DNA from 2 places in the Mesorhizobium sp. 113-3-9 genome. Region 1 is predicted to be linked to the other one. Evidence: riboswitches for the same ligand, from Rfam matches in the RefSeq annotation. Region 1 holds a riboswitch; the other holds the start of a gene.
The links. A riboswitch is a leader RNA that binds a small molecule or an ion and turns the genes downstream of it on or off. The one in region 1 is predicted to bind S-adenosylmethionine.
Positions count from the first base shown of each region.

Region 2: another riboswitch for S-adenosylmethionine. It lies ahead of metX (homoserine O-acetyltransferase MetX); the one in region 1 lies ahead of MesoLj_RS35920 (O-succinylhomoserine sulfhydrylase).

Region 1 is NZ_AP023246.1:7,522,479-7,537,837, reverse strand. It holds gene MesoLj_RS35965 (ATP-binding protein) at 1-920, shown strand, start outside; gene phoU (phosphate signaling complex protein PhoU) at 1,035-1,760, shown strand; gene MesoLj_RS35955 (magnesium and cobalt transport protein CorA) at 1,858-2,865, shown strand; gene MesoLj_RS35950 (GcrA family cell cycle regulator) at 2,927-3,445, opposite strand; gene MesoLj_RS35945 (aspartate aminotransferase family protein) at 3,803-5,002, shown strand; gene argF (ornithine carbamoyltransferase) at 5,019-5,930, shown strand; gene MesoLj_RS35935 (Hsp33 family molecular chaperone) at 6,031-7,062, shown strand; gene apaG (Co2+/Mg2+ efflux protein ApaG) at 7,287-7,679, opposite strand; gene MesoLj_RS35925 (ceramide glucosyltransferase) at 7,978-9,129, shown strand; gene MesoLj_RS35920 (O-succinylhomoserine sulfhydrylase) at 9,163-10,353, opposite strand; SAM riboswitch at 10,411-10,488, opposite strand; gene MesoLj_RS35915 (2'-deoxycytidine 5'-triphosphate deaminase) at 10,587-11,681, shown strand; gene araD1 (AraD1 family protein) at 11,719-12,711, opposite strand; gene mmsB (multiple monosaccharide ABC transporter permease) at 13,004-14,290, opposite strand; gene mmsA (multiple monosaccharide ABC transporter ATP-binding protein) at 14,287-15,359, opposite strand, start outside.
Region 2 is NZ_AP023246.1:1,862,927-1,878,285, reverse strand. It holds gene ftsE (cell division ATP-binding protein FtsE) at 1-621, shown strand, start outside; gene MesoLj_RS09105 (cell division protein FtsX) at 614-1,606, shown strand; gene MesoLj_RS09100 (YdcF family protein) at 1,718-2,443, shown strand; gene MesoLj_RS09095 (pyridoxamine 5'-phosphate oxidase family protein) at 2,460-3,092, opposite strand; gene MesoLj_RS09090 (nuclear transport factor 2 family protein) at 3,179-3,649, opposite strand; gene MesoLj_RS09085 (carboxymuconolactone decarboxylase family protein) at 3,709-4,260, opposite strand; gene MesoLj_RS09080 (LysR family transcriptional regulator) at 4,361-5,266, shown strand; gene MesoLj_RS09075 (lysophospholipid acyltransferase family protein) at 5,345-6,133, shown strand; gene MesoLj_RS09070 (LysE family translocator) at 6,153-6,779, opposite strand; gene MesoLj_RS09065 (aldo/keto reductase) at 6,870-7,817, opposite strand; gene MesoLj_RS09060 (gamma-glutamylcyclotransferase) at 7,940-8,461, opposite strand; gene MesoLj_RS09055 (DUF2125 domain-containing protein) at 8,617-9,615, shown strand; gene MesoLj_RS09050 (sugar kinase) at 9,623-10,552, shown strand; gene MesoLj_RS09045 (prephenate/arogenate dehydrogenase family protein) at 10,549-11,484, opposite strand; gene hisC (histidinol-phosphate transaminase) at 11,507-12,616, opposite strand; SAM riboswitch at 12,779-12,856, shown strand; gene metX (homoserine O-acetyltransferase MetX) at 12,965-14,134, shown strand; gene metW (methionine biosynthesis protein MetW) at 14,193-14,807, shown strand; gene MesoLj_RS09025 (DUF1330 domain-containing protein) at 14,820-15,140, opposite strand; gene MesoLj_RS09020 (glycosyltransferase family 2 protein) at 15,306-15,359, shown strand, end outside.

The DNA of each region.
Region 1 (15,359 bases):
TTGGCGGGATCGCACCGGGCATATCGCTGCCACTGAAATTCCGGGCGCCGGAAATGCAGACCCTGCTCGACAGCGTGTTGTCGGGTGCCCTCGCCTCGGATGTCGTCGACTATACCGAGAAGCTGCCGGTCGAGCGGGCCTACCGGGTCAGCGCGTCCTCGGTCGGGCACCGCACCGATCTCTATGTGCTGGTGTTCAAGGATCAGAGCGAGACGCGGCGGATCGACCGCATGCGCGCCGACTTCATCGCCAATGCCAGCCACGAGTTGCGCACTCCGCTGGCCTCGATCGCCGGTTTCATCGAGACGCTGCGCGGACCTGCCCGCAACGATCCGGCGGCGCGCGAGCAATTTCTGCAGATCATGCAGAACCAGACCGGCCGCATGGCGCGGCTGATCGACGACCTCCTGTCATTGTCTCGGCTTGAGATGAAACCCTATCTGAAGCCCGGGACGGAGGTCGACCTGCGCCAGACCGTCGACAGCGTCATCGATTCGCTGGCCCCGCTTGCCCGCGAAAACAGCGTTGCCATCGAGCGCGATTTCGCCAAGGGGCCTCTCAATGTGCCGGGCGATCGCGACGAGCTGTTCCAGGTTTTCGAGAATCTCCTGGAAAACGCCTGCAAATACGGGCAGTCGGGCGGCCGCGTCCTGGTGTCGATCGCGCGCGGCGACCTCGATTCCGAACCCGGCATCGACGTGACGATCCGGGATTTCGGCCCCGGCATTCCCGAGGAACACATTCCTCGCATCACCGAGCGCTTCTATCGCATCGATGCCGAGACCAGCCGGACCCAGAAAGGCACCGGCCTCGGCCTGTCGATCGTCAAGCATATTCTGACACGCCATAACGCCAGGCTGACGATCAAATCCGAGGTCGGCAAGGGCGCCGCCTTCTCGGTTCATTTGCCGACGCACTGATCTCGCCCTAGTTTTCCCCTGGACCGTTTCTTTTTTCTGTCATCCCGCTAGCGTATCAGCGGGGATTCGAGGAAACGACTCAAAGCAAAGAACCCGTGGGAAGGCATTTCATTCATGCAGTCCGTACACATCATGAGCGCCTATGACGAGGAGCTGAAATATCTGTCGAAGCGCATCGCCGCTATGGGCGGCCATGCCGAGCGCATGGTCGAGCAGGCGGTCGCCGCTCTGGTCAATGCCGATCCGGGACTGGCCCAGAAAGTCATTCGCGATGACGCCGTGCTCGATGATGGGCAGCGCGAGATCGACGACAAGGCGATCATCATCATCGCCAAGCGCCAGCCGATGGCGACGGACCTGCGCGAGATCGTCGGCGCCATCCGCATTTCCGCCGATCTCGAACGGGTCGGCGACCTCGGCAAGAACGTCGCCAAGCGCGTGGTCGCCGTCATCGACGGCCGCCAGCCAACCAGCTTGTTTCGCGGCCTAGAGGCCCTGGCAAACCTGGCGCTGACGCAGCTCAAGGAAGTGCTCGACGTCTATGCCTCGCGCTCGGTCGACAAGATCGGCTTCGTGCGCGATCGCGACGACCAGATCGATGCTATGTACACGTCGCTGTTTCGCGAATTGCTGACCTACATGATGGAGGATCCGCGCAACATCACGCCCTGCACGCATCTCCTGTTCTGCGCCAAAAACATCGAGCGCATCGGCGATCATGCCACCAACATCGCCGAAACCATCTATTACATCGTCACGGGCGACCAGATGCCGGCCGAGCGGCCGAAAGGCGACAAGACCGACAAGATAAGTCTTTCCGCGACGGTGCCGGCGAAATGAACGCTCTTCCTCTCGAACGCTAGATCATATTGCGCTAAACTATCCCGGCGTTAAGCTTCTCAGGCCTTGATAAAGGTCCTGCCTTCAGGAGGCTGCGATGGAATATGTCCGAGAGTTCAAGCCCGCGGCGCCAACGTCAGGCATCATCGCCTCCAGTGTCTACACCGCCGGGCGGCGTATCGCCGATATTCCGATCGAGGAAGCCGGCGACTGGGCCAAGAAATCGGGACACGTCGTCTGGATCGGGCTGCTCGAACCGGACCGTGACCTTCTGCTGCGCGTCCAGGCACAGTTCCATCTGCACGAACTGGCGATCGAGGATGCCGAGCATCCGCACCAGCGGCCCAAGCTCGAGCAATATGGTGACGCGCTGTTCATCGTCGCCCGCACCGCGCAGCTGATCGAAGGACGGGTGACCTTCGGCGAGACGCATCTGTTCGTTGGCTCGGGCTATATCGTCAGCGTCAGGCATGGCCCGTCGACTTCCTACGCCGCCGTTCGCCAGCATTGGGAAAGCTGCCCGCATTCACTGGCCAAGGGCGAGGATTTCGTCCTCTATGCCATTCTCGATTTCATCGTCGACAACTACATGCCCGTGCTCGAGCAGATTGAGGACGAGGTCGAGGCGATCGAGGACAAGGTCCTGCTGAAGCCGATGACCGGTCCAGACATCGAGCGGCTCTATATGCTGCGCCGCGATCTCCTGCGCCTGCGCAATGCAGCGCTGCCGCTGGTGGAAGTCTGCCGCCGGCTGACCAGCGCCGACCTGCCGCAAATCCATTCAGCCATGCACCCGCTGTTTCGCGACGTAACCGACCACATCCGCACCGTCCAGGAAAAGATCGACAGTTTGCGCGAGGTGCTGGCCTTCGCGTTCGAGGCAAGCCTGCTGGTCGGTCAGAGCCAGGAAACGGCGATCTCGAAGAAACTTGCCTCCTGGGCGGCCATCCTGGCGGTGCCAACGGCATTCGCCGGCATCTACGGCATGAACTTCACCGACATGCCGGAACTGAAGATGGAATATGGCTACCCGATGGTGCTGGCCACCATCGCGGCGATCTGCGCGTTTCTCTACTGGCGGTTTCGCAAGAATGGATGGCTGTGAGGTGAGTCAGTAGAAATTAGTAAGTAGTGAAACTCACTACTCACTACTCACTACTCCGCGCTCAGCGATTGCGTCTGCGCTCCGCCGCCGGCTGGAAGGCCACGCGGGCGTGGTATTTGCAATAGGGACCGGTTTCGGCGGCTTCGTTGCCGCAGAAGTTGAAGTCCTCCGACAGCGGATCGCCATTCGGCCATTTGCAGGTGCGCTCGGTCAGCTCGACGAGCTGCAAATGCCGTGAGATCGGTACCACCACATTCTCGACCGGGCGGATATAGTGTCGCGCCACCGGCTCGGCGTCGAATTGCGTCTGAAGGGCGGTCGCGCCGATCGATGTCGTGACATGGCGAGCCGTGGTTGCGGCGCGCGCCACCGATTTCTGGACGGTCGAGCCCTGTGTCGCCTTCTTCTGGCGTGCCGGCGTCGCCGTTGCACGACCGCGGCCCGACAGCTTCAGCCGGTGGACCTTGCCGATGACGGCATTGCGGCTCACCCCTCCAAGCTGGGCGGCAATCTGGCTTGCGCTCAGACCCTCCGACCACAGTTTTCTGAGAAGTTCGACCCGCTCGTCAGTCCAGTTCATGAGACCGCGCTCCTGCTAAGCGTGCGGCAATCGGAATCCACTCCCGACCCAGCACCACTGCTGGGGCAGACACCACATATATCTGGTGATTAGGTCCGCCGCACGAAATCTAGTTATTTCTCGATTACAATTACCTTATGCGCTGACTCGGTGACAAGAGTCCCAAGTGCAACACGAATCGGTTTTTTCGGTTTTCCCCAACTTGCCCGGTCGCTTATGAGCCGGCGTCACGTCGGAGGGCTTGCCGCGCGCACTACGCGACGTTTTCGTTGACTTCATGGCCGAAAAACACGATAAGCCGCACAAGGCCGCCGCTTTGGCGGCTTTTTTGATTTTCCGGTACCGGAGACGCATATAATGAGCGGTTCGGCGCTTTACGAGACCTTTGCTCGCGCACCCCTGGCTTTCGACCACGGGGAAGGCACTTGGCTGGTTACCGACAAGGGCGAGCGATATCTCGATTTCGCCGGCGGTATCGCGGTCAATTCGCTCGGCCACAGCCATCCGCATCTGGTCGCGGCGCTGACCGAGCAGGCCGGCAAGCTCTGGCACGTCTCCAACCTCTATGAGATCCCGGGACAGAGCCGGCTTGGCGAGCGCCTGGCCGATGCCACCTTCGCCGACAAGGTGTTTTTCACCAACTCCGGCGCCGAGGCGCTGGAATGCGCGATCAAGACGGCGCGGCGCTACCACTTCGTCAAGGGGCATCCCGAGCGCTTCCGCGTCATCACCTTCGAAGGCGCCTTCCATGGCCGCACGCTGGCGACCATCGCGGCCGGTGGCCAGTACAAATACCTCGAAGGCTTCGGACCCAAGGTCGAAGGCTTCGACCAGGTCGGCTTTGACGACATCGATGCCGCCGAGAAGGCGATCACGCCGGAAACCGCCGCGATCCTCATCGAACCGGTGCAGGGCGAGGGCGGTATCCGCCCGGTACCCACACAATCGTTGAAGCGGCTGCGCCAGCTCTGCGACCAGCACGGCCTGCTCTTGATCTTCGACGAGGTCCAGTGCGGCATCGGCCGCACCGGCAAGCTGTTCGCGCATGAGTGGACGGGCGTGACGCCCGACATCATGGCGATCGCCAAGGGCATTGGCGGCGGCTTCCCGATGGGCGCGTGCCTGGCCACCGACGAGGCCGTGGTCGGCATGACGTCGGGCGTGCACGGCACCACATTCGGTGGAAATCCGCTGGCCATGGCTGTCGGCAATGCGGTTCTCGACGTGGTGCTCGAAGACGGCTTCCTCGAGGATGTCCAGCGCAAGGCATTGCTGCTGAAGCAAGGCCTGGCGGCGATCGCGGACGAGTTTCCCGATGTCATCGAAGGCATCAGGGGCACCGGCCTGATGCTTGGCCTCAAATGCGCCATGCCCAACACCAAGGTGAACATGGCGCTGCGCGACCAGCATTTGCTGGCGGTTCCGGCCGGTGACAACGTCATCCGCCTGCTGCCGCCGCTCACCGTCACCGACGCCGAGATCCACGAAGCGCTCAACCGCATCCGCGCTGGTGCCAAGGGCCTGGCGGACGCCATTGCCGTGGCCGCCGCGAAGTAATTCCGGAATATTGCTGATGTCAGTTCGCCATTTTACCGATCTTTCCACCGTTTCCGAGGGCGACCTGCGCTTCATGCTGGACGACGCGGTGGTGCGAAAGGCGCGCCTGAAGGCCGGCGAGCGGACCAAGCCGCTCGAAGGCAAGGTGCTGGCGATGATCTTCGACAAGCCGTCGACCCGCACACGCGTTTCCTTCGACGTAGGCATGCGCCAGCTTGGCGGCGAGACCATCATGCTGACCGGTACCGAAATGCAGCTCGGCCGCTCAGAAACCATCGCCGACACCGCCAAGGTGCTGTCGCGCTATGTCGACGCGATCATGATCCGCACCACCTCGCATGAGCGGTTGCTGGAACTGACCGAGAACGCAACCGTGCCGGTGATCAACGGGCTGACCGACGACACTCACCCCTGCCAGCTGATGGCCGACATCATGACCTTCGAGGAGCATCGCGGTCCGGTTGCCGGCAAGACCATCGCCTGGACCGGCGACGGCAACAATGTGCTGCATTCGCTGCTCGAAGCGTCTGCGCGGTTCCGCTTCAACCTCAACGTCGCCGTTCCCGAAGGCAGCGAGCCGGCGCAGAAGCATGTCGACTGGTCCAAGGCGCATGGCGGCAAGCTGCATTTCACCCGCTCGCCCGAGGAAGCCGTCGACCAGGCCGATTGCGTCGTCACCGACTGCTGGGTGTCGATGGGCCAGGAGCATCGCGCCCGCGGCCACAACGTCTTCTCTCCTTATCAGGTCAATGCCAAGCTGATGGCGCATGCCAAGCAGGACGCGCTGTTCATGCACTGCCTGCCGGCGCATCGCGGCGAGGAAGTGACCGACGAGGTCATCGACGGACCCCATTCGGTGGTCTTCGACGAGGCCGAGAACCGGCTCCACGCCCAGAAGGCGGTGCTCGCCTGGTGTCTTGGTGCTTGAGATGAAGTGTCTGGGCGCTTGATCTGCGGGGGCGCGATGCCTATCTGCGCCGCATCACGCAAATCAAGCGCGTTTGGACGCATGCACCCCAGGGGGCGGCATGGCCGCGCCCTGGAGCTTTGTCATGTTGGAAACGCATCAAGTGACTGAACATCACCCCAAACTCGGCGAGTTCGGCTATGCCGGCGACGACCATGTCGTGCCTTTCGAGGTCGGTCCGCTCGACGTGCGCGGTCGCACGGTCCAGCTCGGGCCGATGCTCGACGCCATCCTCAGCCGCCACGACTATCCCGAGCCGGTCGCCCGCCTGCTGGCGGAAGCCTGCGTGCTGACGGTGCTGCTCGGCACCTCGCTCAAATTCGAGGGCAAGTTCATCCTGCAGACCCGCACCGACGGGCCGGTCGACATGCTGGTGGCGGATTTCACGACGCCTTCGGCGCTGCGCGCCTATGCGCGCTTCGATGCCGATAGGCTCGAGGCCCTCGTCGCGGCAGGCGAGACGTCCCAGCAGACGCTGCTCGGCAGCGGCGTGCTGGCGCTGACCATCGACCAGGGTGCCCACACGCAGCGTTATCAGGGCATCGTGCAACTCGACGGCGAGACGCTGGAGGACGCGGCGCGCACCTACTTCCGCCAGTCGGAACAGATTCCGACGGATATCAGGCTCTCTGTCGCCAAGCTTTTGACGCCAGGCCCTGGTGGCGCGCGCGAACAGTGGCGTGCCGGTGGTATCCTGGCGCAGTTCCTGCCGCAGTCCCCCGAGCGCATGCGCGTTCCGGACCTGCCCGGCGGCGACGGCGATCCGCGCGACGAGATCCACGATCCGGCCGACAATTCCTGGCAGGAATTGCTGGCGCTGCTCGGCACCATCGAACCGACAGAGCTGATCGATCCGACGATCGGTGCCGAGCGGCTGCTCTATCGCCTGTTCCATGAGCATGGCGTGCGCGTCTTCGGCGGCGTCCCCGTCGCCGACCAGTGCTCGTGCTCGCGTGACAAGATCCGCGGCATTCTCGAGGGCTTCTCCGCGCAGGAGATCAAGGACTCGACCGAGGACGGCGGCATCCACGTCGCCTGCGAATTCTGCTCGAAGCAATATGACTTCGACCCGGCGGAATTCGCGGCGCAGTAAAGGAAGCTTCCTTCTCCCCGCCACTATCGGGGAGAAGGTGCCGGCAGGCGGATGAGGGGCAGCGCGAACTTTGGCAAAGTGGCCGCGCGTAGACCCGCCACGTGCGTGAAAGATAATCTCATCAGTTCGGCGCCGCCCCTCATTGCCCTGCCGGGCATTTCTCCCCTTGTAGTGACGGGGAGAAAGACGCTGTCGCCGATGACTTCGCTAATCGCCTGACTGCCCTAATTCACCGTCCGTCTCGTTCCCGGCAGATCCAGCGAAAAGGCCGGGATGGCGATGTCGAATGTCTCGCCGCGCTTGTTGCGCATCGTATAGCGCCCGACCATGATCCCTGACGGCGTCGAGAGCGGGCAGCCCGACGTGTATTGATAGCTGTCGCCGGGATTGAGTTCGGGCTGGTCGCCGACAACGCCGGGGCCTCGCACTTCCTCGACCCGGCCGGCGCCGTCGGTGATGTGCCAATAGCGCGACAGAAGCTGCACGAATTCGTCCGACTGATTGTCGATCGTTATCTGGTAGCCCCAGACATAGCGGTTCTCGGAAGGATCCGAACGGTCCTCGAGATAGAACGGCCTGACCTGCACTTCGATGTTGCGCGTGACGGCGCGGTACATAAGCGGCTCCAAAACGATATCGAGCATGATCCCGAAAAGTGGACCGGTTTTCCCGGCCAAACGGTTTCCGCCTGTCCAAAGATCATGCTCAAACAAACAAAACTTTCGGCCCTCCAGGCGAGGAGGTCAACGTGCGCGTCTTGTCGCGCTCGTCCTCGAAAGGCAGGTGCCGGCAAAGAATGTCATTTAAGTGACACATGACAATGGTGGTGTGCGCGAACCGAGCGACTCGGCGCTCTGTCGAACTGTTGAAAGCGGCCACACCGCGGCCCGTCTCTTCTGGAGCGCCCAGATCTCGATGGAACTCACTATCATAGCCGCCTCGCTTTCGACTGCTCTTATCCTTTCAAACGCTGCCAGCATCGCGCTGGCCGCCTCACAGCTGAAACGGCGCACTACGATCTCGCCGCCAGCCGGCAAATCGCAGCCGGTGTCGATTGTCGTGCCGTCGCGTGGCGTCGAGCCGTTCACGCACGAGACGCTGGAGCGCGCCTTCTCGCTCGACTGGCCGCGCTACGAGTTGATCTTCTGCGTTGCCCATGCCGATGATCCGGTGGTCGGGTTGATCAGACAAGCCATTGCCCGTTTCCCCAAGCTGCCGGCCCGGCTGTTGATCGGTGACGATCGCGTCAGCGCCAATCCCAAGCTCAACAATTGCGTCAAGGGTTGGGAAGCCGCGCGGCACAAATGGGTCATCCTGGCTGATTCCAACGTGCTGATGCCCGGGGATTACATCCAGCATCTGATGGCGGCGTGGCGGCCAAACACGGGCCTTGTCTGCTCGACGCCGATCGGCTCGCGGCCGGATGGCTTCTGGGCCGAGGTCGAATGCGCCTTCCTCAACACCCTGCAGGCCCGCTGGCAGTATGCCGGTGAGGCGCTCGGCCTTGGCTTTGCCCAGGGCAAGAGCATGCTTTGGAACAAGCCGATGCTGGATGCCAATGGCGGCATCCGCGCGCTGGCCGCCGAAATCGCCGAGGACGCCGCCGCGACCAAGCTGGTCAATGGGCTCGGCCTGCGCGTCAATCTCGTCGCTTCGCCCTTCGAACAGCCGCTTGGCCGGCGCACGCTTGGCGAGATCTGGTCGCGCCAGGCCCGCTGGGCGCGCCTGCGCCGCGTCACCTTTCCGCTGTTCTTCGCGCCTGAAATCCTGACCGGCGCGGTGGTGCCGCTGGTGCTTGCGCTGGTTGCGGCGGCAAGCGCCGGCTTCAGCCTGCCGCTGACGGCCGTCGCTGTGCTGGCGGCCTTCTACTTCCCTGAATGTGCACTGTGCTGGTCCAAGGGCTGGTACCTGTCGCCGCGCATGGTCGCGGCGATCGTGGTGCGTGACCTGATCCTGCCGGCGATGTGGGCACGCGGCTGGCTCGGCGGCGCCGTCGACTGGCGCGGCAATGCGATGACCATCGGCACCAAGGTAGCCGAACTTGAAGAGGCACCGTCGCGAGCCTGAACCCGCCGCAGGCGACGCTGCCTGGACGGCCTGCTATTTGGCGGCTTTCAACGCCTCGGCGATGTCTTCCAGAAGGTCGTCAGTGTCTTCCAGGCCGGCCGACAACCTCAACGTACCAGGCCCGATGCCGAGTTCGGCGCGGGCCTCATCGCTCAAATTCTTGTGCGTCGTCGTCGCCGGATGGGTGATCAGGCTCTTGGCGTCGCCAAGGTTGTTCGAGATCAGCACGATGTCGAGTGCGTTCTGCAGGGCGAAGGCTGCCTGCTTGCCGCCCTTGACATCGAGGCAGATCAGCGTCGAGCCACCCGACATCTGCTTCTTGACGATATCGGCCTGCGGGTGGTCGGCGCGGCCGGGATAGATGACACGAGCAATCTGCGGCTGTTCGGCGAGAAAATCGGCGATCCTGCCGGCGCTCTCGGTCTGCTGGCGCACGCGCAGCGGCAGCGTCTCCAGGCCCTTCAGCAACGTCCAGGCATTGAAGGGCGACAGGCTGGGGCCGGTGTGGCGGAAATAGTCGTGCAGGTTCTCGTCGATCCACTTCTTGTCCGACAGGATCACACCGCCGAGGCAGCGGCCCTGGCCGTCAATGTGCTTGGTCGCCGAATAGACGACGATGTGCGCGCCAAGCTGCAACGGCTTTTGCTGCAAAGGCGTGGCGAAGACATTGTCGACGACAAGCCGCGCGCCGATTGAATTGGCAAGCGCGGCGACGGCTGATATGTCGACCACTTCCAGTGTCGGGTTGGTCGGGCTTTCCAGGAAGAACAGCTTGGTGTTTGGCCTGACCGCTTTTTCCCAATTGGCGATGTCGGTGCCGTCCACCAGCGTGGCCTCGATGCCGTATCGCGGCGCCAGCGTCTCGACCACCCAGCGGCAGGAGCCGAACAGCGCGCGCGCCGCCACGATATGGTCGCCGGCCTTGACGCTGCACAGAAGGGCCGCCGTCACCGCGGCCATGCCCGACGCCGTGGCGCGCGCATCCTCCGCGCCTTCGAGCGCGCACATGCGCTTTTCGAACATGTCGACGGTCGGATTGGCGTAGCGCGAATAGATGAAACCCGGTTCCTCGCCCTTGAAACGGGCTTCGGCCGCCTGCGCCGTTTTGTAGACATAGCCCTGCGTCAGATACATCGCCTCGGAGGTTTCGCCGAAGCCGGAACGTAGGGTTCCGCCATGCACGAGGGCTGTCTGAGGCTTCCAGTTGCGCTTCTTGGTGCTCATCGCTTTTGTTCCAGACACAAAAAAACCGGCCGCGAAAGTCGCAACCGGTCCATACGGCCTTGCGGCCCAACGGTCCTTTAGCGACTTGTTTAACGTGGCTGCAAGCCGACCGGCCAAATCACCACGGGATAACGACCCTTTAGACCCGTCCCACGCTTGCGTCAATTGCCGGCTTCATTAAGAGGTTTGTACCAAGCGGGTTCCGACAAAGCCTGCCCTCTAGGAGCGAAGCCTTGCGAGAGACGGGCATTCTTCCCGATCAGGACATTTCGGCGCTGTTCCAGTCCGGCGCGCTGAAGTCGCCGCGCGCGCTCGATGCCGACCAGATCCAGCCGGCCAGTCTCGATCTGAGACTCGGCGACAGGGCCTGGCGGGTGCGGGCCTCCTTCCTGCCCGGCCCCAATCACAAGGTTTCGGAGAAGCTCGACCGGCTGAAGCTGCACGAGATCAATCTTGCCGACGGCGCGGTGCTGGAGACCGGCTGCGTCTACATCGTGCCCTTGCTCGAAAGCCTGGCATTGCCGGCGGAGATTTCCGCCTCGGCCAATCCGAAGAGCTCGACCGGGCGGCTTGACATCTTCACCCGTGTCATGACCGACCGAGGCCACGAGTTCGACAAGATCGCCGCCGGCTACAATGGTCCGCTCTATCTGGAGGTCAGCCCACGCACCTTCCCGATCGTGGTGCGCACCGGCTCACGCCTGTCGCAGATCCGCTTCCGCACCGGCAATGCGCTGCTCTCGGAAGCCGAGCTGCACGAACTCCATCGCGCGCAAATGCTGGTCGCCACCGAGCCGCCTAACATTTCCGGCGGCGGCATCGCGCTGTCGATTGATCTCAATGGCGACAGTGACGGGCTGGTCGGCTACCGCGGCAAGCATCACACCGGTCTCGTCGACGTCGACAAGCGCGCGGCGCAGGATGTCGTCGATTTCTGGGAGCCGATCCACAAGAGCGGCGCGGGCGAACTGGTGCTCGACCCCGACGAATTCTACATCCTCGTCAGCCAGGAAGCGGTGCACGTGCCGCCGCTCTATGCCGCCGAGATGACGCCGTTCGACCCTCTGGTCGGCGAATTCCGCGTCCACTATGCCGGCTTCTTCGACCCGGGCTTCGGCCATTCGGCGGCCGGCGGCACCGGCAGCCGGGCCGTGCTGGAGGTGCGCAGCCATGAAGTGCCGTTCATCCTCGACCATGGCCAGATCGTCGGCCGGCTGGTCTACGAGCACATGCTGAAGCGCCCGCAGGCGCTCTACGGCACCGATCTGGGCTCCAACTACCAGGCGCAAGGCCTGAAGCTGTCCAAGCACTTTCGCACCGCGCGCTGATACTGCCAATCTCCCCCACGAGGGGGGAGATCACCACTCACAGCGCCTTTACAACCACCTTCACCGGCTTTTCGATCTCCAGCGGATTGCGCAGCGGCAGGCCGAAATCCCCCGCCTCGATCTCGAACACATCGCCGGCCTCGGTCTTGACCCCGTCGGCGAAGGACAGTGTCGCGGTACCGAACATATGCACATGCACGTCGCCCGGCTGGCGGAACGCCGAATATTTGAAATGGTGATGTTCGAGATTGGCGATGGTGTGCGACATGTTCGCTTCGCCCGACAGGAACGGTTTTTCCCACAGCATCTTGCCGTCGCGTACGATGCGCGATGTGCCGCGGATGTCGGAAGGCAGGTCGCCGATCAGGATCTCCGGCCCGAACGAGGCATTGCGCAGCTTGGAATGGGCGAGGAAGAGATAGTTGACGCGCTCGGTCACGTGGTCGGAAAATTCGTTCGACAGCGTGAAGCCGACACGGAAGGGCGCGCCGTCGTCGCCGATGACGTAGATGCCGGCGACCTCGGGTTCCTCGCCGGCGTCCTTGGCGAAGGCCGGTGACAGGAGTGCCGCACCTGGGGCCACGGCCATGGTGCCGTTGCCCTTGTAGAACCATTCCGGCTGCACGCCGACCTGGCCTTTGGCGGGCTTGCCGCCCTCCAGGCCCATGCGGAACATCTTCATGGAATCGGTGAGCTGCTCCTCGCCATCGGTGCTGAGCTTCTTGTGCATGGAATCGCGCGTCGCCGCCGAGCCGAGATGCGTCAAGCCCGTGCCGGTGAGATGCAGGTGAGCCGGATCGGGATGGTTGATCGGCGACAACAGCCGCCCCTTTTTGTAGGCGGCGTCGAGATCGATCGTCTCGCCAAGCCCCTTGCGCTCGATCAGTGTGGCAAGGCCGACGCCGGTGCGGGCAGCTTCCATCGCCAGCGAATAGACGCTGCGGGCGCCGTTGATGATCCGGGTCTTGCCGCCGCTGCGGGCCACGACACGAATGGTCTCGGCGTCGTCGAGAATCTGCGAGATCAGCATGATCAATCCTCTCTTATCTGCTTGCCTTTTGACAAACCTTGACCTGCGCGGCTCGGACCTCGCCGCGCCACGGGTGAAATTCTTCGTCCGGATTGCGCTCGCGGGCTTGATCCCCTGGGGGACTTCTTGATGCCGACTATTTGCCGGCGTCATCGCGATCTAGACCCGTATGCCTTCCTTGTTGCCTCGCGGGAGCGGTTCGGCTTTGAGGAACCGAGCCGCTCCCGGTATTTTGTTTCTGTGCAATTCCTGTGGGGAAAACCGTGATGCGCTTTTCCTGGAATTGCTCCTGTCAGGCCTTGTTCTTGTTGTAGACGTCAAAGATCACGGCGCCGAGCAGCACCAGGCCCTTGACCACCTGCTGCCAGTCGACGTTGACGCCCATGATCGACATGCCGTTGTTCATCACGCCCATGATGAAGCCGCCGACCACCGCGCCGATGACCTGGCCGACGCCGCCCATCGCCGAGGCGCCGCCGATGAAGACTGCGGCGATGACGTCGAGCTCCGAGCCCAGACCCGCCGCCGGCACGGCCTGGCCGAGGCGGGCCGCGATGATCAGGCCGCCGAGTGCCGACAGCACGCCCATGTTGATGAACACGTAGAGCGTCAGCCGCTCGGTGTTGATGCCCGACAGCTGCGCCGCCTTGGCGTTGCCGCCCATTGCGTAGATGCGGCGGCCGATGGTCATACGCTTGGTGACGAAGACGAACAGCGAGATCAGCACGCCCATGACGAGGAGCACCACCGGCAGCCCCCTGTAACTGGCGAACTCATAGACCAGGAACAGCGCCAGCGCGCTGGCGACCAGCGTCTTGACGACGAACAGGGGGAAGGGTTCGGCTTCATAGCCATGGCGCTCGCGCTTGCGCCGGGTGCGCAGCCCGAAATAGGCATAGGCCAGCACGGCGATCACGCCCAGCACGACCGTCGTCATATGCAGCGTCAGGCCGCTGCCCATGATGGTCTTGCCGGCGGCGTTCACCGTCGGCGGGATCAGCGTCAGCGGGCCGATCACGTCCGGGATGAAGCCGGAGCTCAGCGCCTTGAAGCCGTCCGGGAGGGGCCCCACCGAGGATCCGCCGCCCAGCAGCGCCTGGCAGATGCCGCGGAAGATCAGCATGCCAGCCAGCGTCACGATGAAGCTCGGTATCCGGTGATAGGCGATCCAGTAGCCTTGCGCCGCGCCGATAAGGCCGCCCACGATCAGGCAGACGATCGAAACCACCAGCGGATTGCTGAGCGGTCCGAGCTGCCAGATCACCATCATGTTTGCCGCCAGCGCGCCGATGAAGCCCGCGACCGATCCGACACTGAGGTCGATATAGCCGGAAACGATCACCAGCAGCATGCCCAGCGCCATCACGATGATGAAGGAGTTCTGCTGCACCAGATTGCTGAGGTTCACCGGCTTGAACAGCGTTCCCGACGTGGTGAACTGGAAGAACAGCATGATGACGATCAGCGCGATGATCAGACCGTATTCGCGCAGGTTCGCCGTCAGCGCCGAGACGGCGATGCGTGGACGCTGTTCGTCAGTGACGTTGCCTTGCGGGGCGGGGGCGCTTTCGGTGCTCATGCTGCTTTTCCTTCTCCCCGAACGATGGCGCGCATTATTTTTTCCTGGCTTGCGTCCGCCGCGGGCATTTCGCCCACGATGCGCCCTTCGTTCATGACGTAGATGCGGTCGGTGATGCCAAGCAATTCCGGCATCTCCGACGAGATGACCACGATCGCCTTACCTTCCGAGGCAAGGCGCGCGATGATCGTATAGATTTCGTACTTGGCGCCGACATCGATGCCGCGTGTCGGCTCGTCGAGGATCAGCACGTCCGGGTCGGCGAACAGCCACTTCGACAGCACCACCTTCTGCTGGTTGCCGCCCGAAAGATTGCCGGTCATCTGATAGACGCTCGATGCACGGATGTTCGTTTTCTTGCGATAGTCGTTGGCGATGGCCAGCTCGCGCAGATCATCGATGACGTTGTGGCGCGACACGCCGCCGAGATTGGCGAGTGTTATGTTGTGCTTGATATGGTCGATGAGGTTGAGACCGTAAGTCTTGCGGTCCTCGGTGACGTAGGCGATGCCGTGTTCGACCGCCCTGCTCACCGACGAGACATCGATCTGCTTGCCCTTGAGCAGCACCTCGCCGGTGATGCGGCGGCCATAGGAGCGGCCAAACAGGCTCATGGCGAATTCGGTGCGGCCAGCGCCCATCAGCCCGGCAATGCCGACCACCTCGCCCTTGCGCACGTTGATGTCGATGCCCTTGATCACCTGCCGTTCGGCATGGAGCGGGTGATAGACCGACCAGTTCTTCACTTCGAACACGACCTCGCCGATCTTGGGCTCGCGCGGCGGATAGCGGTCGTCGAGCGAACGGCCGACCATCGAGGTGATGATGCGGTCTTCCGAAATGTCTTTCTTGGCCAGCGTCTCGATGGTGCGCCCGTCACGGATGACGGTGACCTTGTCGGCGACCCGGTTGATCTCGTTGAGTTTGTGCGAGATCAGGATGGAGGTCATGCCTTGCCGCTTGAATTCGAGCAAAAGGTCGAGCAGCGCCTGGCTGTCTTTTTCGCTGAGCGACGCCGTCGGCTCGTCGAGGATCAGCAACTTGACGTCCTTGCTCAGCGCCTTGGCTA
Region 2 (15,359 bases), 1.9 Mb from region 1:
GGTCCGGAAATCCTCCGTGACATTTCCTTGCATATACCGGAGCGCTCCTTCCAGTTCCTGAGCGGGCCTTCGGGCGCCGGCAAGACGACCTTGCTGCGCCTTCTGTTCATGTCGCTGAAGCCGACACGCGGCCTGATCACCATCTTCGGCAAGGACCGCTCGCGCATCTCGCGCACCGAACTGCCGCACCTGCGACGCCGCATCGGCGTGGTGTTCCAGGATTTTCGCCTGCTCGACCACATGACCACTTATGAGAACGTCGCACTGCCGTTGCGCGTGCGCGGGCGCGAGGAGGCGAGCTACCGCACCGATGTCACCGAGCTGTTGAAATGGGTGGGGCTGGGCGAGCGCATGCATGTGCTGCCACCGGTCCTGTCGGGCGGCGAGAAGCAGCGCGCCGCGATCGCGCGGGCACTGATCGAGCAGCCCGAGATCCTGCTGGCCGACGAGCCGACCGGCAATGTCGATCCCCCGCTGGCGCGGCGGCTGCTGCGGCTGTTCATCGAGCTCAATCGTCTCGGCACCGCCGTGGTGATCGCCACCCATGACCTTGGCCTGATGGAGCAGGTCGACGCGCGCCGCATGATCCTGGCCGGCGGAAGGCTGGATATCTATGACTGACCTGTCCGCTGAACATTTCGAAGAGCAGGAGCAGGACGCCGAGGCAACCGCGGTGCGGCCGCGTGCCCAGCGCCGGATGGCGCCGATCGTGCCGGCGCAGAACATAGCCGGCCGGGCACTGGTCCTGGTCATCGCCATCATGACCTTCCTGTCCTGCCTGACCTTCGGCGCGGTGACGCTGGTGCGCGACACCGCCTCGGTCTGGGAAAACCAGATCTCTCGCGAGGCGACGATCCAGATCAAGCCGGTCGACGGCCTCGACATGGAGGCCGCCCTCACCCAGGCTTCGCAGATCGCCAGCGAATTCCCCGGCGTGAAGTCGACAAGAATCATCGATCGCGAGGCGACCGCCAGGCTGCTGGAGCCGTGGCTGGGTTCGGGCCTCAACATCGACGACCTGCCAGTGCCGCGCCTGATCATCGTCACAATCGACGAGAACAGCCCACCCGACTTCGCCGCCATGCGCGCCGCGATCACGCCGAAGCTGCCAAGCGCTTCGCTCGACGATCACCGAACCTGGGTCGACCGGCTGGTGGCGATGGCGCGCACCACGGTGACCATCGGCATCGCCGTGCTGGCGCTGATGCTGTCGGCGACCGTGCTGACGGTGGTGTTTGCCACGCGCGGCGCCATGGCCGGCAACGGCCACATCATCGAGGTGCTGCATTTCGTCGGCGCAGAGGCGCGCTTCATCGCGCGCGAATTCCGCCGGCATTTCCTGGTCACCGGCATGAAGGGCGCGGCCGCCGGCGGCGCGGCGGCGGTGCTTGTCTTCATCGTCTTTTCCTGGTGGTCGTCGCGCAACATGGCTACGCCGCAGGCCGACCAGGCAACCGCCTTGTTCGGCAATTTCGCCATCGGCTCCGCGGGTTATCTCGGCGTCGTCCTCATGGTGCTGGTGATCGGCGCGCTGACGGCGGCAACCTCGCATGCCACCGTCGTCGCCTATCTCAGCGATATCGACGTTCGCCAACCCGACGCGTGAGAAGCAAGCATGCTTTGGCGAGGTCGAAAGCAAGGTGATCACGGATGGAGAAACGGCGTAACGCAAAGTGCGTCTTTTACCTACCAAAGGCCGCATTTCAGGATTAACCATATGGCCATGGACGTGCGGGATTCGACCGGGACGGCTGGACAGATGCCAGTGGTGGTTGCTCGTTTGCGAGACCACGGCCGGATTAGCCGTTTAAAGACCGCGTTTCGGATATCCGCGCTCTCTCTTCTCGTCCTCGCATTGTTGTTTGCCGGCGGCTTCGGCTGGTTCGCCAACAAGGTCAGCCATCTGACCACGCCAGCCAATCCGGCCAAGGCCGACGCCATCATCGTGCTCACCGGCGGCCAGTCCCGTCTCGATGCCGCGATGGAGCTGCTGGCCTCCGGCAAAGGCGAGCGCCTGTTGATCAGTGGCGTGCATCCTTCGGCCAGCCGGCGCCAACTCCAGGTAGCGACCGGCGGCGACAAGAAGCTGTTTTCCTGCTGCGTCGACATCGACCGCGCCGCGCTCGACACGATCGGCAATGCCGAGGAAAGCGCAAAATGGGTGGAAAGCCACGCCTACAACACGGTGATCCTCGTCACCAACAACTACCACATGCCGCGCAGCCTGCTTGAAATGAGCCGGCTTCTGCATGGCGCCAAGCTGGAACCCTATCCGGTGGTCAATTCCAACCTCGACAATGGTGGCTGGCTGACCAAGCCGCAGGCCTTGCGCGTGCTGTTCACCGAGTACAACAAATATCTGCTGGCGCTGGCGCGTGGCATCGTACCGGTGAAACCGACCCCGGACGGCATCGCACTGGCCGAGACCGCCGCCGGCGGCTGACCCTTCGGCCGTACCATCATTCCTTGTCTATCCCCGTCGAAGCCTGCTTCAGGCGCGCGATCTCCTGCTCGAGGTGCTGGATACGCCTGTCGCGTTCACCAAGCGCCGCCGCGACATCGGCGGCCTCGAAACGCTGCGGAATATGTTGCGGGCAGTTGGCATCCCAGGCCGAGACGGTGAACAGGATGACCTGCTCGGGACGCGCCTTGTAATCCTGCGGCATCAGCTTGGCCATCAACTCGGCGTCGTCTTCCATGACGCGCGCCGTACCCCAGATCTTGATGCGCTGGCGCAGCATATAGTCGATCAGGAACAGGAAGGCGCGCGGGTTGTCGGCCAGGTTGCCCTGCGTGATGAACTGCCTGTTGCCGGAAAAATCCGCGAAGCCGATTGTCTTTTCGTCGAGCACCTTGAGAAAGCCGGCCGGCCCGCCGCGATGCTGGATATAGGGCTGGCCATCGCCATTGGCCGTCGACAGGAAGACGCTCGTCTGCATCTCGATGAAGGCGGCCAGGTCCGGCGTGATCACCGATTTCCAGCCACCGCGCTCCTCGACGCGGGAATAGGACTGGCGCGAGCCCTTGCGCGTCTGGATCGCCTTGACGGTCGGCGTGAAGGCGACGTCGCTGGCAAAAGCATGTGCGTTCATCGAAAGCCTCCTTGCGTATGGCGGGGCTTGCGGCAATTGGCGCAATTCCTGGTGGGAAACCGTTTCGCACTTTTCCCGGAATTGCTCTAAAGCCCGAGCTCCGACAATGTTGGGTGGTCATCCGGGCGGCGCCCGAGCGGCCAGTGATATTTACGGTCGGCTTCCGCGATCGGCAGATCGTTGATGCTCGCGATGCGCAGGCGCATCAGCCCGTGCTCGTCGAACTCCCAGTTCTCGTTGCCGTAGCTGCGGAACCATGAACCGCTGTCGTCGTGCCATTCATAGGCGAAGCGCACGGCGATGCGGTTGCCGTGGAAAGCCCAGACTTCCTTGATCAGTCGATAGTCGAGCTCGCGGCTCCATTTGCGCGTCAGGAAAGCCTGGATGGCATCGCGGCCTTGCAGGAACTCAGAGCGGTTGCGCCAGCGGCTGTCGGTCGTATAGGCAAGCGCGACCCTTGCCGGATCGCGCGAGTTCCACGCATCCTCGGCCATGCGTGCCTTCTGCGCGGCTGTTTCGGCGGTGAAGGGCGGAAGCGGCGGGCGGCTTTCAGACATGGGAATCCTCTGCGGCATGAAGGGTGGGGACCGGCGGACACCGCCAGCCCTTTCCGGATTCAGGCAGCATCGCGGACAGAAACAACCGGAAAATCGATCTCGGTCTGGGCAACTTCATTGATATAGTTGGTCCAGACGTTCAGGGCGACATGCTGGACGATCTCGATGATCTCTCCATCGTCGTAGCCTGCCAGCCTGACGGCGGAGAGATCCTCGTCGCCGACATGGCCGCGACTAAGCGCAACCCTGGCGGCAAAACGCACCGCCGCGGCCGCCTTGGGGTCCGTGGAGCCACCGTGGCGGTTGGCGAGCATCTCGGCATCGTCGAGCCGGGCGAGGTTCTTGCCAAGGTAGGTGTGTGCGGACAGGCAGTAGCTGCAGCCATTGATCTCGGCGACCGCCAGCGCAATGCGCTCACGTGTCGGCGCGGACAACCGGCCCTTGGCCAACGCCCCCGACATGCCGAGATAGCCTTCGAGCGCGGCTGGACTGTTGGCGATCATGCGAAACAGGTTCGGCACGACGCCGAGCTGCTTCTCGACGGCCTGCAGCACGGGTTGCGTTGTTGCGGGCGCAGCGGCGATGGACGATGGCGTGGTGATGCGCGGCATTGCGATTTCCCTATTGGTCACACCGCTTATTTGCACTCTTCCACTTGCCGGATGTAGATGGCATATTTGCAATCAATCCTTCCAATTTCTGGAAGAAATGATGGATCGCCTCGAGGCCATGTCCCTTTTCGTCGCGACGGTGGAGGCCGGTAGCCTTTCCGCCGCCGCACGCCGTTCGGGCGTTCCGCTTGCGACCGTCAGCCGCAAGGTCTCGGATCTGGAACGGCATCTCCAGACACGTCTGCTGAACCGCTCGACACGCCGGCTGACACTGACCGACGCGGGCGACGCCTACCTTGCCGCCTGCCGCCGCATTCTCGACGACGTCGGCGAGGCCGAACGCGTCGCCGGCGGCGAATACAGCGCCCCGACCGGCGAACTGATCATCACCGCGCCGATCGTCTTCGGCCGACATCACGTGCTGCCGATCGTCACCGCGTTCCTCGCCGCCTACCCGCAAGTGGACATCCGCCTGACGCTTGGCGACAGGATAGCCCAGTTGGCCGAGGACCATATCGACCTCGCCATCCGCATAGGCCGGCTGCCGGACTCGCGCATGGTCGCCATCGGTCTCGGTTCTATCCGTCATGTTGTCTGCGCGAGCCCCGCCTATCTGGCCGAGCATGGCACGCCGAAGACCCCAGGCGATCTCGAGACGCACAGCTGCATCACCTTCGAGGGCCTCGGCTCACTCGCCACTTGGACCTTCGCGGTGGAAAAAGCTGACGTTCCTGTCCCGGTCGGCTCAAGGCTCCGGGTCAACACCGCGGAGGCGGCGATCGATGCCGCTATTGCCGGTGTCGGGATGACGCGCGTGCTTTCCTACCAGATCGTTGCCGCTGTACGCTCAGGAACGTTGCGGCCTGTGCTCAGGGATTTCGAGCCAGAGCCATGGCCGGTAAACCTGGTGCATGCCGGCCAGGGCCGGCTGCCGGTGAAACTGCGCGCCTTCCTCGACTTTGCCGCCCCACGCCTCAGGGAACGTCTGGCGCAGGCGACCTGGTAGTAATGAGCCGCATCGCCCTGTTTCCTTTTTGCCGCTGCTTGGTGTAACCAACGCACACCTCCTCACCGGACCTCCCCCATGCTCTATGTCAGATCGCTGGCGTTCAACTTCGTCTTCTACGTCAATCTGATCGTCCAGATGATCCTCTGGACCCCATACTATTTCCTGTCGCCCCGCCACCGCGCCTGGTTCGTGCCGAAATTCTGGTCGCGCAGCTGCATGTGGCTCTATGACAAGATCGCCGGAACGAAGAACGACATCACCGGGCAGGAACACCTGCCCGAGGGCTCCTTCATCCTGGCGCCCAAGCACCAGTCGTTCTGGGACGCCATCGCCTTCTTTCCTTTCCTCCGGGACCCGCTCTACATCCTCAAGCGCGAGTTGACCTGGATCCCGTTCTTCGGCTGGTACATCATGAAGATGCGCATGATCCCGGTCGATCGCGGCAGCCGCTCCAAGGCCCTGAAGGCGGTGGTCGCGGCGACCAAGGAAGAGATGGCACGTAATCCGCGCCAGCTGATCATCTATCCCGAGGGCACGCGCCGGGCGCCGGGCGACGAGCCGGCCTACAAATACGGCATCGTCGAAATCTACGCGCAGCTTGGCGTTCCGGTGGTGCCGGTCGCCCATGTCGCCGGCCTCTATTGGCCGCGCCGCAAGTTCCTGCGCTATCCCGGCACCATCAAGGCGCGTTTCCTGCCGCCGATTCCGCCGGGCCTCGGCAAGGACGAGTTCATGGCGCGGCTGATCGGCGAGACGGAAGCCGCCTGCGATCAGCTTCTCGTCGAGGCATCGCGCGCACCCAACCCGCCGGCCCTGCCGCCAACGGCGGTGAAGCGGCTGCGGGAGCTCGGCGCGAAGCCGTGAAGGCCGTCCGGCCGGGCAATCAGCCGTAAACAGCCAGCACCGTGGTCAGCACCAGCGTGGCGGCAAAAACCAGGTTGATGATCCGGGAAGTAACGGGCTTGCGCAGGAAGCGCGCGAACGCCGCACCGGCGAGAAGCCACACTGCGTGGATGACAACGATCATCCCTGCCAGAACCGCCAGCTTCAGCCATGGACCAAGCTCTGCCGCACCCTGCTTCGACGAGGCGCCGGCAAAGACAGCGGCGATCGCCACGTAGGCTTTGGGGTTGGCGACAGCCAGCAGAAAACCGGCCAGCCATGTCGGGCGTGAAGCCTCGGCCGCGCGTGCCGCCAGCGGCGGTGCGGTGGCAATCTTGAAGGCGAGATAGAGGATGTAGGCGGCGGACGCGACAACCAGCACCGGCGCCAGCCTCGGCATCGAGGATAGCGCCGCCGTGACCCCTGTCGCCACGACCAGCAGCACGGCGACCGTGCCCAGCACGATCCCGCAGGCATAGCGCAGCGAATCGCGCAGGCCGAAGGCCGCGCCAACAGCGGTAACGCTTATCGTTGCCGGCCCCGGGCTGCCCATGACGACGGTCGCTGCAAGCACCAGAGCGAGCAGCGGTCGCCAAAACTCCGGTTGCGAAAGAAGCGGCTCCGTCATTGCGCTCTCTGTCTTGCCACGAGCACAGGACGCTATGGCAGGACAGGAGCGTGGTCTTGGACGTTCGTGCGTGGAGAGCGGCTGGAAGCTTCAGCCACTCGCCTTGTCGAGCTCGGCCATGTCACCGGCGGTCAATTTCAGCGACGCAGCCTTGATCAAACTGTCCATCTGGCTCGGCTTGGTGGCGCTGGCGATCGGTGCGGTAACGCCTGGCCGCGCGATAACCCAGGCAAGGGCGACTTCCGCCTGCTTCGCGGAATGCCTGGCCGATACCGCGTCCAGGGCGGCAAGAATGCGCATGCCCCTCGGGTTTAGATAACTGCCGACATCTTCGCCGCGCTCGCTTTGGCCAAGATCGGCTTCGCTGCGGTATTTGCCGCTTAGGAATCCCTTGGCCAGGCTGAAATAGGTGATGACGCCGATATCCTCGGCCACGCACAGATCGCGCAACGGCCCGTCGAAGGAGGACCGATCGTAGAGATTGTATTCCGGCTGCAGCACTTCGTAGCGCGGCAGGCTGCGCAGGCTCGCCACATCGAGTGCGGCGCGCAACTGGCCGGCGTCGAGGTTCGAGCAGCCGACATGGCGGACCTTGCCCTTGGCAAGCAGCTTCTCGTAGGCGCCAAGGGTTTCCTCGTAGGGCGTGGCCGGATCCGGCCAATGTGACAGATAGAGGTCGATGACATCGGTTTGCAGCCGCTTCAGCGAGGCTTCGACAGCCTTCTCGATATAGGCGGCGGACAGATCCTTGTGGCCCTGCCCCATATCCGAGCCGACCTTGGTGATCACCACGACCTTGTCGCGGTTGCCACGATCCTTCATCCATTTGCCGATGATGGTTTCCGATTCACCGCCCTGGTTGCCCGGCACCCAGCGCGAATAGGCGTCCGCGGTATCGATCGCGTTGAGTCCGCCGCCGACGAAGCGATCAAGCAGGTCGAACGAGGTCTTCTCGTCGGCGGTCCAGCCGAAGACGTTGCCGCCCAGAACCAGCGGCGCGATGGACAGGTCGGTGCGACCGAGACGGCGTTTCTGCAAGACGAATCTCCGTGATGATTAAGACCGGGCGGACGCCGCCCGCTGGCTGGGTTCGGAACCTAACCTAGGTCTTGCCTCGCCGAGATCAAAGGCCTGGTCGCTTTTTCCGCAGAGCCAGCGCTTCACAAAGGCGCTATCCCCCGCGCCACCTCCTCCAGCCAATGGTCGCGGATGCCAAGTGCTTCAAGATGCTTCAGTGTGCTGAGAACATAATCCTCATTGTTACCGGATTGGCCGACCGCGCCGCGCACCACCGCCGCCGCGTCCGCCGTGTCCAGCGCGCCGGCATATTGCTCATGTTTGCGGTCGACGATGTAGGCCACGGCTTCGACCGTACCGCCGCCGTCGAGCCGGACCTTGAGGGTGCGTTCGAGATAGACTGATGTGACGAGTTCACGCTCGCGCAGATAGGCGATGACCTCGTCGCGCAATTCCCCGGGCACACGGAAAGCCAGGCCGACGCAGGAGCCGCCATGGTCGAGGCCGAGCACCAATCCGGGCCGCTGGCGCGTGCCGCGGTGCACGAAGGAATAGACGCAGAGCGAGCGGCGGTAGCCGTGCAGCTGGGCGCGGCGTGTCTCGATATGCGCGAAACCCGGCCGCCAGATCAGCGAACCGTAGCCAAACACCCAAAAATCGCCCATATCGCCGCGCCTGATTGCAAAAAGAATGGCAACACCGCACCGGAAACCGGTGTTTTTTCCAACCGTCCCCGGCTACCTATTCGTCTCTGTCTGCCCACTGTTGTCGGAATCGAAGGTCCGTCCGCCAATACCCATGCGTTAATGAGAGCCAAAGCATGACGTCAAGTGACGAACGCCAACCAAAGTCCCGTCGCGGCCTCTTCTGGCTTGTGACGTTCGTCATTGTGCTGTTTGCCATCTACAGCGGCGGCTGGTTCTACCTGGCCAGCAGGGTCAGGGCTGAAGCCGACAAGGCGGTTGCCACGCTCAACAAGAGCGGCATCCAAGCCGGCTGCGCCAATCTCCAGGTCAGCGGCTATCCCCTGAGCTTTGCCGTTTCTTGCGACAATCTGGCGTATGAGGACGATGCCAAGAACATCGCGGCCTCGGCCGGCTCCTTCAATGCCGTCGCCCAGATCATCCAGCCTTTGTCGCCGGTCGCCGATCTGCGCGGCCCGCTCAGGACCTCAGTCCCCGGCATGGTGCCGCTGTGGATCGACTGGGACAATCTGCAGGCCAACGTGAAACTGTCATGGCCGCTGCCGCGGCGCATTGCGCTGCAGGCGGAGGGCCTGTCCGGCCAGACCGATCCGGCCGACGACACCGATCCGGTGGAATTGTTCAGCGCCGGCAGGGCAGCCGGCCAGTTGCAGCCGAACGGCGTGGATCTCGACTATGTCGGCAGCTTCACCGATCTGGAGATCGACCCGGATGCGATCGGCGGGCGCGTGCTGCCGGCGCTCGATGCCAGCGGCGATGCCACGCTGAAGAACGGCGTCGCATTGATCGGAACGCAGGTGAAGAGCCTGCGCGGCCAGAGGGTCGATATTCGCAACCTCAATTTGTCGTCGGGCACGGCGAGGGTTACCGTTTCCGGGCTGTTGTCGGTCGATGCCGAAGGCCTTGTCGACGCCGACCTGATGATCAGGATCAAGGATCCGAAGGCTGTCGCATCTATCCTTGCCGGCGCCATACCCGAGCAGAAGAACGCGGTCGAACAGGGTTTTGCCGCTTTGGAGCTGCTTGGCAGCGAACCATCGATGCCGCTGAAGGTGGTCAAGGGCAAGGCCTCGCTCGGCTTCATCCCGCTCGGCAAGATCAAGCCGGTTCAATAGCGCTGCCATGGCAAGACCAGCCAGGCTCCTGAGTGTCGGCGCGCTGACGCTGGATACGATCCTGCGTGTCGAGACACTGCCCGCGCATCAGGGAAAATTCATCGCCTCCGACGGCGTCCAGATCGCTTCTGGCATGGCCACCAGCGCTGCCTGCGCCGCGCATCGCCTGGGCGCCGACGTGTCGCTGTGGGCAAGTGCCGGCGATGATCCGGTCGGCGATCAACTGATTGCCGGGATCGAGGCCGAAGGCGTCGACTGCAGCTACGTGCGCCGCGTCAGCGGCGCCCGCTCGGCGCTGGCATCGATCCTGGTCGACGCCCATGGCGAACGCATCATCGTGCCTTTCTATGACAGCTTGGCGCAGACCGATCCCGATTCTTTGCCTTTCGCCGACATCGCGGCATTCGATGCCGTGCTGGCCGACGTGCGCTGGCCGGGTGCGGCGGCCCTTGCCCTGAAGACGGCACGCGCCGCCGGCCGGCCTGCGATTCTCGACGCCGATACCGCGCCGCTGGCGGTGCTGGAGCGGCTGTTGCCGCTGGCTTCTCACATCGTTGCCTCGGAGCCGGCAGTCCGCATCATATGCGGCCAGGCGCTGGACCTGGGGCGCGCCTGCACTGACCTCGCCTCCCGCACCGATGCCCTCGTCGCGGTCACCGGCGGCGCGGCGGGCACGTGGTGGTTCGATCGCGCGGCGGGATCATCCCGCCATGTCGCGGCGCCTAGGTTCAAGGCGGTCGACACGCTCGCCGCCGGCGATGTCTTTCACGGCGCCTTTGCCGTCGGGCTGGCGGAAGCCATGCCGGTCGAACAGGCCATGCGTTTTGCGAGTGCCGCCGCCGCGCTCAAGTGCCTGCGCTTCGGCGGCAGGCTCGGTGCGCCGGACCGGGCCGAGACACTGGCCATGGTCGCGGCGACATGGCCTGAAACAGCCTAATTCTTCGACGGGTGCTCGATCGCCTGACGGCCGAAATCGGGCACATCAATGTCCTGGCCCGCCTCGATGATCGAGCGGCGCACCGCGCGGGTGCGGGTGAATAGGTCGAACAGCTTGTCGCCGTCGCCCCAGCGGATCGCCCGCTGCAGGAATGCCAGGTCTTCCGAGAACCGCGCCAGCATTTCGAGGATGGCGTCCTTGTTGTGCAGGCACACGTCCCGCCACATGGTCGGGTCGGAGGCGGCCAGGCGCGTGAAGTCGCGAAAGCCGGAGGCGGAATATTTGATCACTTCCGTCTTGGTCACCGATTCCAGATCGTCGGCGGTGCCGACGATGTTGTAGGCAATGATGTGCGGCAAATGCGAAACGATGGCGAGCGTCATGTCGTGATGCTGCGGGTCCATCGTGTCGATGTTGGCGCCGCAGCGGCGCCAGAATTCCGACAGCCTTTCCAGAGCGCCCGGATCGGTGCCTGGCAGCGGCGTGAAGATACACCAGCGATTGTCGAACAGGTCGGCGAAACCGGCATCCGGTCCGGATTTCTCGGTACCCGCCAGCGGATGGCCGGGAATGAAATACACGCCGTCAGGCACATGCGGCTGCATCTGCGCGATGACCGAGGCCTTGGTCGAGCCGACATCGGTGAGGATCGCGCCCTTCTTCAGCGCCGGCGCGATCTCCTGCGCCACCGCGCCGGACGAACCGACCGGCACCGAGACGATGATCAGATCGGCGTCGCGGACCGCTTCCTTGGCGTCGGTCGTATAGGAATCACCCAGCCCAAGCTCCTGCGCCCGCGCCAGCGTCGCCGCGCTGCGGGTCGAGATGGCAACGTGGCCGGCAAGGCCCTCGCGGCGGATGACGCGGGCCAGCGACGAGCCGATCAGGCCGATGCCGACCAGCGCGATCTTCTCAAACATCGGTGATGTCATGGCGTTAGAGCTTTCGGGCGTTCTAGCTTTTCAGGAATGTCGTGAGCGCGGCGACGACGCCGCGATTGGCCTCTTCGGTGCCAACGGTCATGCGCAGCGCGTTGGGAAAGCCGTAGCCGGAAACGCGCCGCAATATGTAGCCGCGCGCTGTCAGGTAATCGTCCGCCGCCGCCGCCGAATGCTTCTGGTCGTCTGGAAAATGAATGAGGAGGAAATTGCCGACGCTGGGCGTCACCCGCAGCCCAAGCCCGGTCATCTCCGCGCTCAGCCAGGTGAGCCAGGTCTCGTTATGCGACACGCTGCGCTCGACATGGGCGCGGTCGCGGATCGCGGCGATGCCGGCCTCGATCGCCGTCGCATTGACGTTGAAGGGACCACGCACGCGATTGATGGCGTCGACGATGTGCATCGGCCCGTACATCCAGCCGATCCGCGCTCCGCCAAGGCCGATCTTGGAGAAGGTGCGCGTCATCACCACGTTCTCCGCGCTGCCGACCAGCTCGATGCCGGCTTCGTAATCGTTGCGGCGGACATATTCGGCATAGGCCGCGTCGAGCACCAGCAGCACATGTTTGGGCAGGCCGGCATGCAGGCGACGCACCTCCTGGAACGACACATAGGTGCCGGTTGGATTGTTGGGATTGGCGAGGAACACGATCTTGGTTCTCGGCGTGACGGCGGCCAGCATCGCATCGATGTCGGCGCGCTCGTCGGTCTCCTTGACCGCGATCGGCGCGGCACCCGCCGACTGGATGTAGATCTTGTAGACCATGAAGGCGTGTTCGGTGAATATGGCCTCATCGCCTGGCGCCAGATAGGTCTGCGCCAACAGGCCGAGGATTTCGTCGGAGCCGTTGGAACAGATGATGTTCTGCGCGTTGAGGCCATGCACCTCGGCGATCGCCTCGCGTAGCCGCCTGGCGGTGCCGTCGGGATAGATGTCGAGTTTGGCGGCGACGTCGCGGGCGGCTTCGATGGCCTTCGGTGACGGACCGAGCGGGTTCTCGTTCGACGACAGCTTGTAGACCTTGGCGACACCGGCCGGCGCCGTGCTCTTGCCGGGCACATAGGCGTCTATGTCCATGATGCCCGCGCGCGGGGTTGGACGTGCCTGATCCGGTGTCTGGTTCATTTTTTGCAAAATCCGTCGAAAATGCCTCCATCCGGAGGCTGCAGCGGAAATACAAGCCATGGCCGGCAATGTCGAGAGGCGGCGGTGGGGCCAGCAGCCGGCCCAGCCTCCGGCCCAGCCTTCCGGCATTGACGGCGAGGCGGGCGAGTTCTAGAAGGACGGTGACAGTTCCGTGGTGATTTGGCCGGTCGGCTTGCAGCCACGTTAAACAATTCGCTAAAGGGCCGTTTGCGTGACGTAACCGGCTTTGCGAATGGCAATGCCGGTTTTTTATTGTCCGCGGCCGGCCGGACAAAACGCATCGGCAGCGATTTTTCGTTGGGCACGATGCAGCAAGTGAGTACGTGAATGGCCGCTCTGCGTGCAGGAAAGACCAACAACGAGGCCGACCAACCGTCGAGCCCGGTGTTGCGCTTCGGGCCCGACCAGCCACTCAAGCTCGACGCCGGCACGCTTTTGTCGCCGTTCCAGATCGCCTACCAGACCTATGGCACGTTGAACGATGCCCGCTCCAATGCCATTCTCGTCTGCCATGCGCTGACCGGCGACCAGCATGTCGCCAACACCAACCCGGTGACCGGCAAGCCGGGCTGGTGGGAAGTGCTGATCGGCCCCGGCAGGATCATCGACACCAACCGTTTCTTCGTCATCTGCTCCAACGTCATCGGCGGTTGCCTGGGCTCCACCGGTCCGGCCTCGACCAATCCCGTCACCGGCAAGCCCTATGGGCTCGACCTGCCTGTCATCACCATTCGCGACATGGTGCGCGCGCAGAAGATGCTGATCGACCATTTCGGCATCGATAAACTGTTCTGCGTGCTCGGCGGCTCGATGGGCGGCATGCAGGTGCTGGAATGGGCGTCGAGCTATCCCGAGCGCGTCTTTTCGGCGCTGCCGATCGCCACGGGTGCCCGCCATTCCTCGCAGAACATCGCCTTCCACGAGGTCGGCCGGCAAGCCGTCATGGCCGATCCAGACTGGCATGGTGGCAAATATTTCGAGCATGGCAAGCGCCCGGAAAAGGGCCTGGCGGTGGCGCGCATGGCGGCCCACATCACCTATCTCTCGGAAGCCGCCCTGCACCGTAAATTCGGCCGCAATCTGCAGGATCGCGACCACCTGACTTTCGGCTTCGACGCCGACTTCCAGATCGAAAGCTATCTGCGCCACCAGGGCATGACCTTCGTCGACCGATTCGACGCCAACTCCTATCTCTACATGACGCGGTCGATGGACTATTTCGACCTCGCCGCCGATCATGGCGGCAGGCTGGCGGATGCCTTTGCCGGCACCAAGACCCGTTTCTGCCTTGTGTCGTTCACGTCGGACTGGCTGTTTCCGACCGAGGAGAGCCGCTCCATCGTGCACGCGCTCAACGCCGCCGGCGCCTCGGTATCCTTCGTCGAGATCGAGACCGATCGCGGCCACGACGCCTTCCTGCTCGACGAGCCGGAACTGTTCGCCGCCATCAACGGCTTCATCGGCTCCGCGGCCCGCGCCAGAGGGCTAAGCGCATGACCCCGCAAAGTTGCAGACTTTCAGGATCGGGATCATGCGCCACACAGGAGGTGGCGTCATGAGCGTCAACGGCAGCCAGCGCGTCGACCTCGAGGTCGTCGCCAACCTCATTCCACCACAGTCGCGCGTCCTCGACGTCGGTTCGGGCGACGGCTCCTTGCTTGAATTGCTGCAGGAAACCAAACAGGTCGACGGGCGCGGGCTTGAACTGTCGCAGCGCGGCGTCAACGAATGCGTGGCGCGCGGCCTCTCTGTCATCCAGGGCGATGCCGACAAGGATCTCGAATTCTATCCCGACAAGGGTTTTGACTTCGTCGTCCTGTCGCAGACCTTGCAGGCGACCCGCAACCCGAAACTGGTGCTCGACGAACTGCTCAGGATCGGCAACAGGGCGATCGTCTCTTTCCCCAATTTCGGCCATTGGCGCGTGCGCCTGTCGTTGTTCGTCAAGGGCCGCATGCCGGTGACCCAGGACCTGCCCTATTCCTGGTACGACACGCCCAACATCCATTTCTGCACCATCCGCGACTTCGTCAACCTGTGCGATGAGCTTGGCGCGACGGTGGAAAAGGCGACCGCGCTCGACGCAGCCGGCCAGAAGATCGGCCTGTCGATGCCCTGGTGGTTCTGGAATTTCTTCGGCCAGCAAGCGGTGTTCTTGCTGAAGCGGTAAGGCACGGAACGTCTAGCCCAGGACATCCGTGGCCTTGTGCGGGTGCTCGACACCGTCGGCGAACACCACATCGGATTGGGAATTGTCCGTGCGCAGGGCCAATATTGCCTGATAGGCGGGCGAATCATACCACCGGTGCATCTGCCGCCGGTCGGGAAATTCGATGATGATGAGGTTGCCCGGCCAATCGTTCTCGATCACCTCGACATCACCACCATGGACCAGGAAGCGGCCGCCGAAAGGTTCCAGCGTGGCATCGATCCTGTGCAGATATTCGACGATCTGCGGGCCCATCCTGACTTGGCGCATATGGGCAACGGCGTAAGCGGTCATGACGTAACTCCCTTGTCGAGCGGCCGATTTGCCGGTCTCATGGCTGCAAATTGCCAAGGGAGGTGACGAGACTCGATTACGCCTGAGGTAATAGGCCAACATCGATGCTGTGCACGAATCAGCGCTTGAGCGCGAGCGGAACCGCATCCCCTCAGACTTGCCAGGGTGTTGCTATTGGGGCGCGGAGGCCCAAAATCGGCGTCTCAGACCAGCCGGATT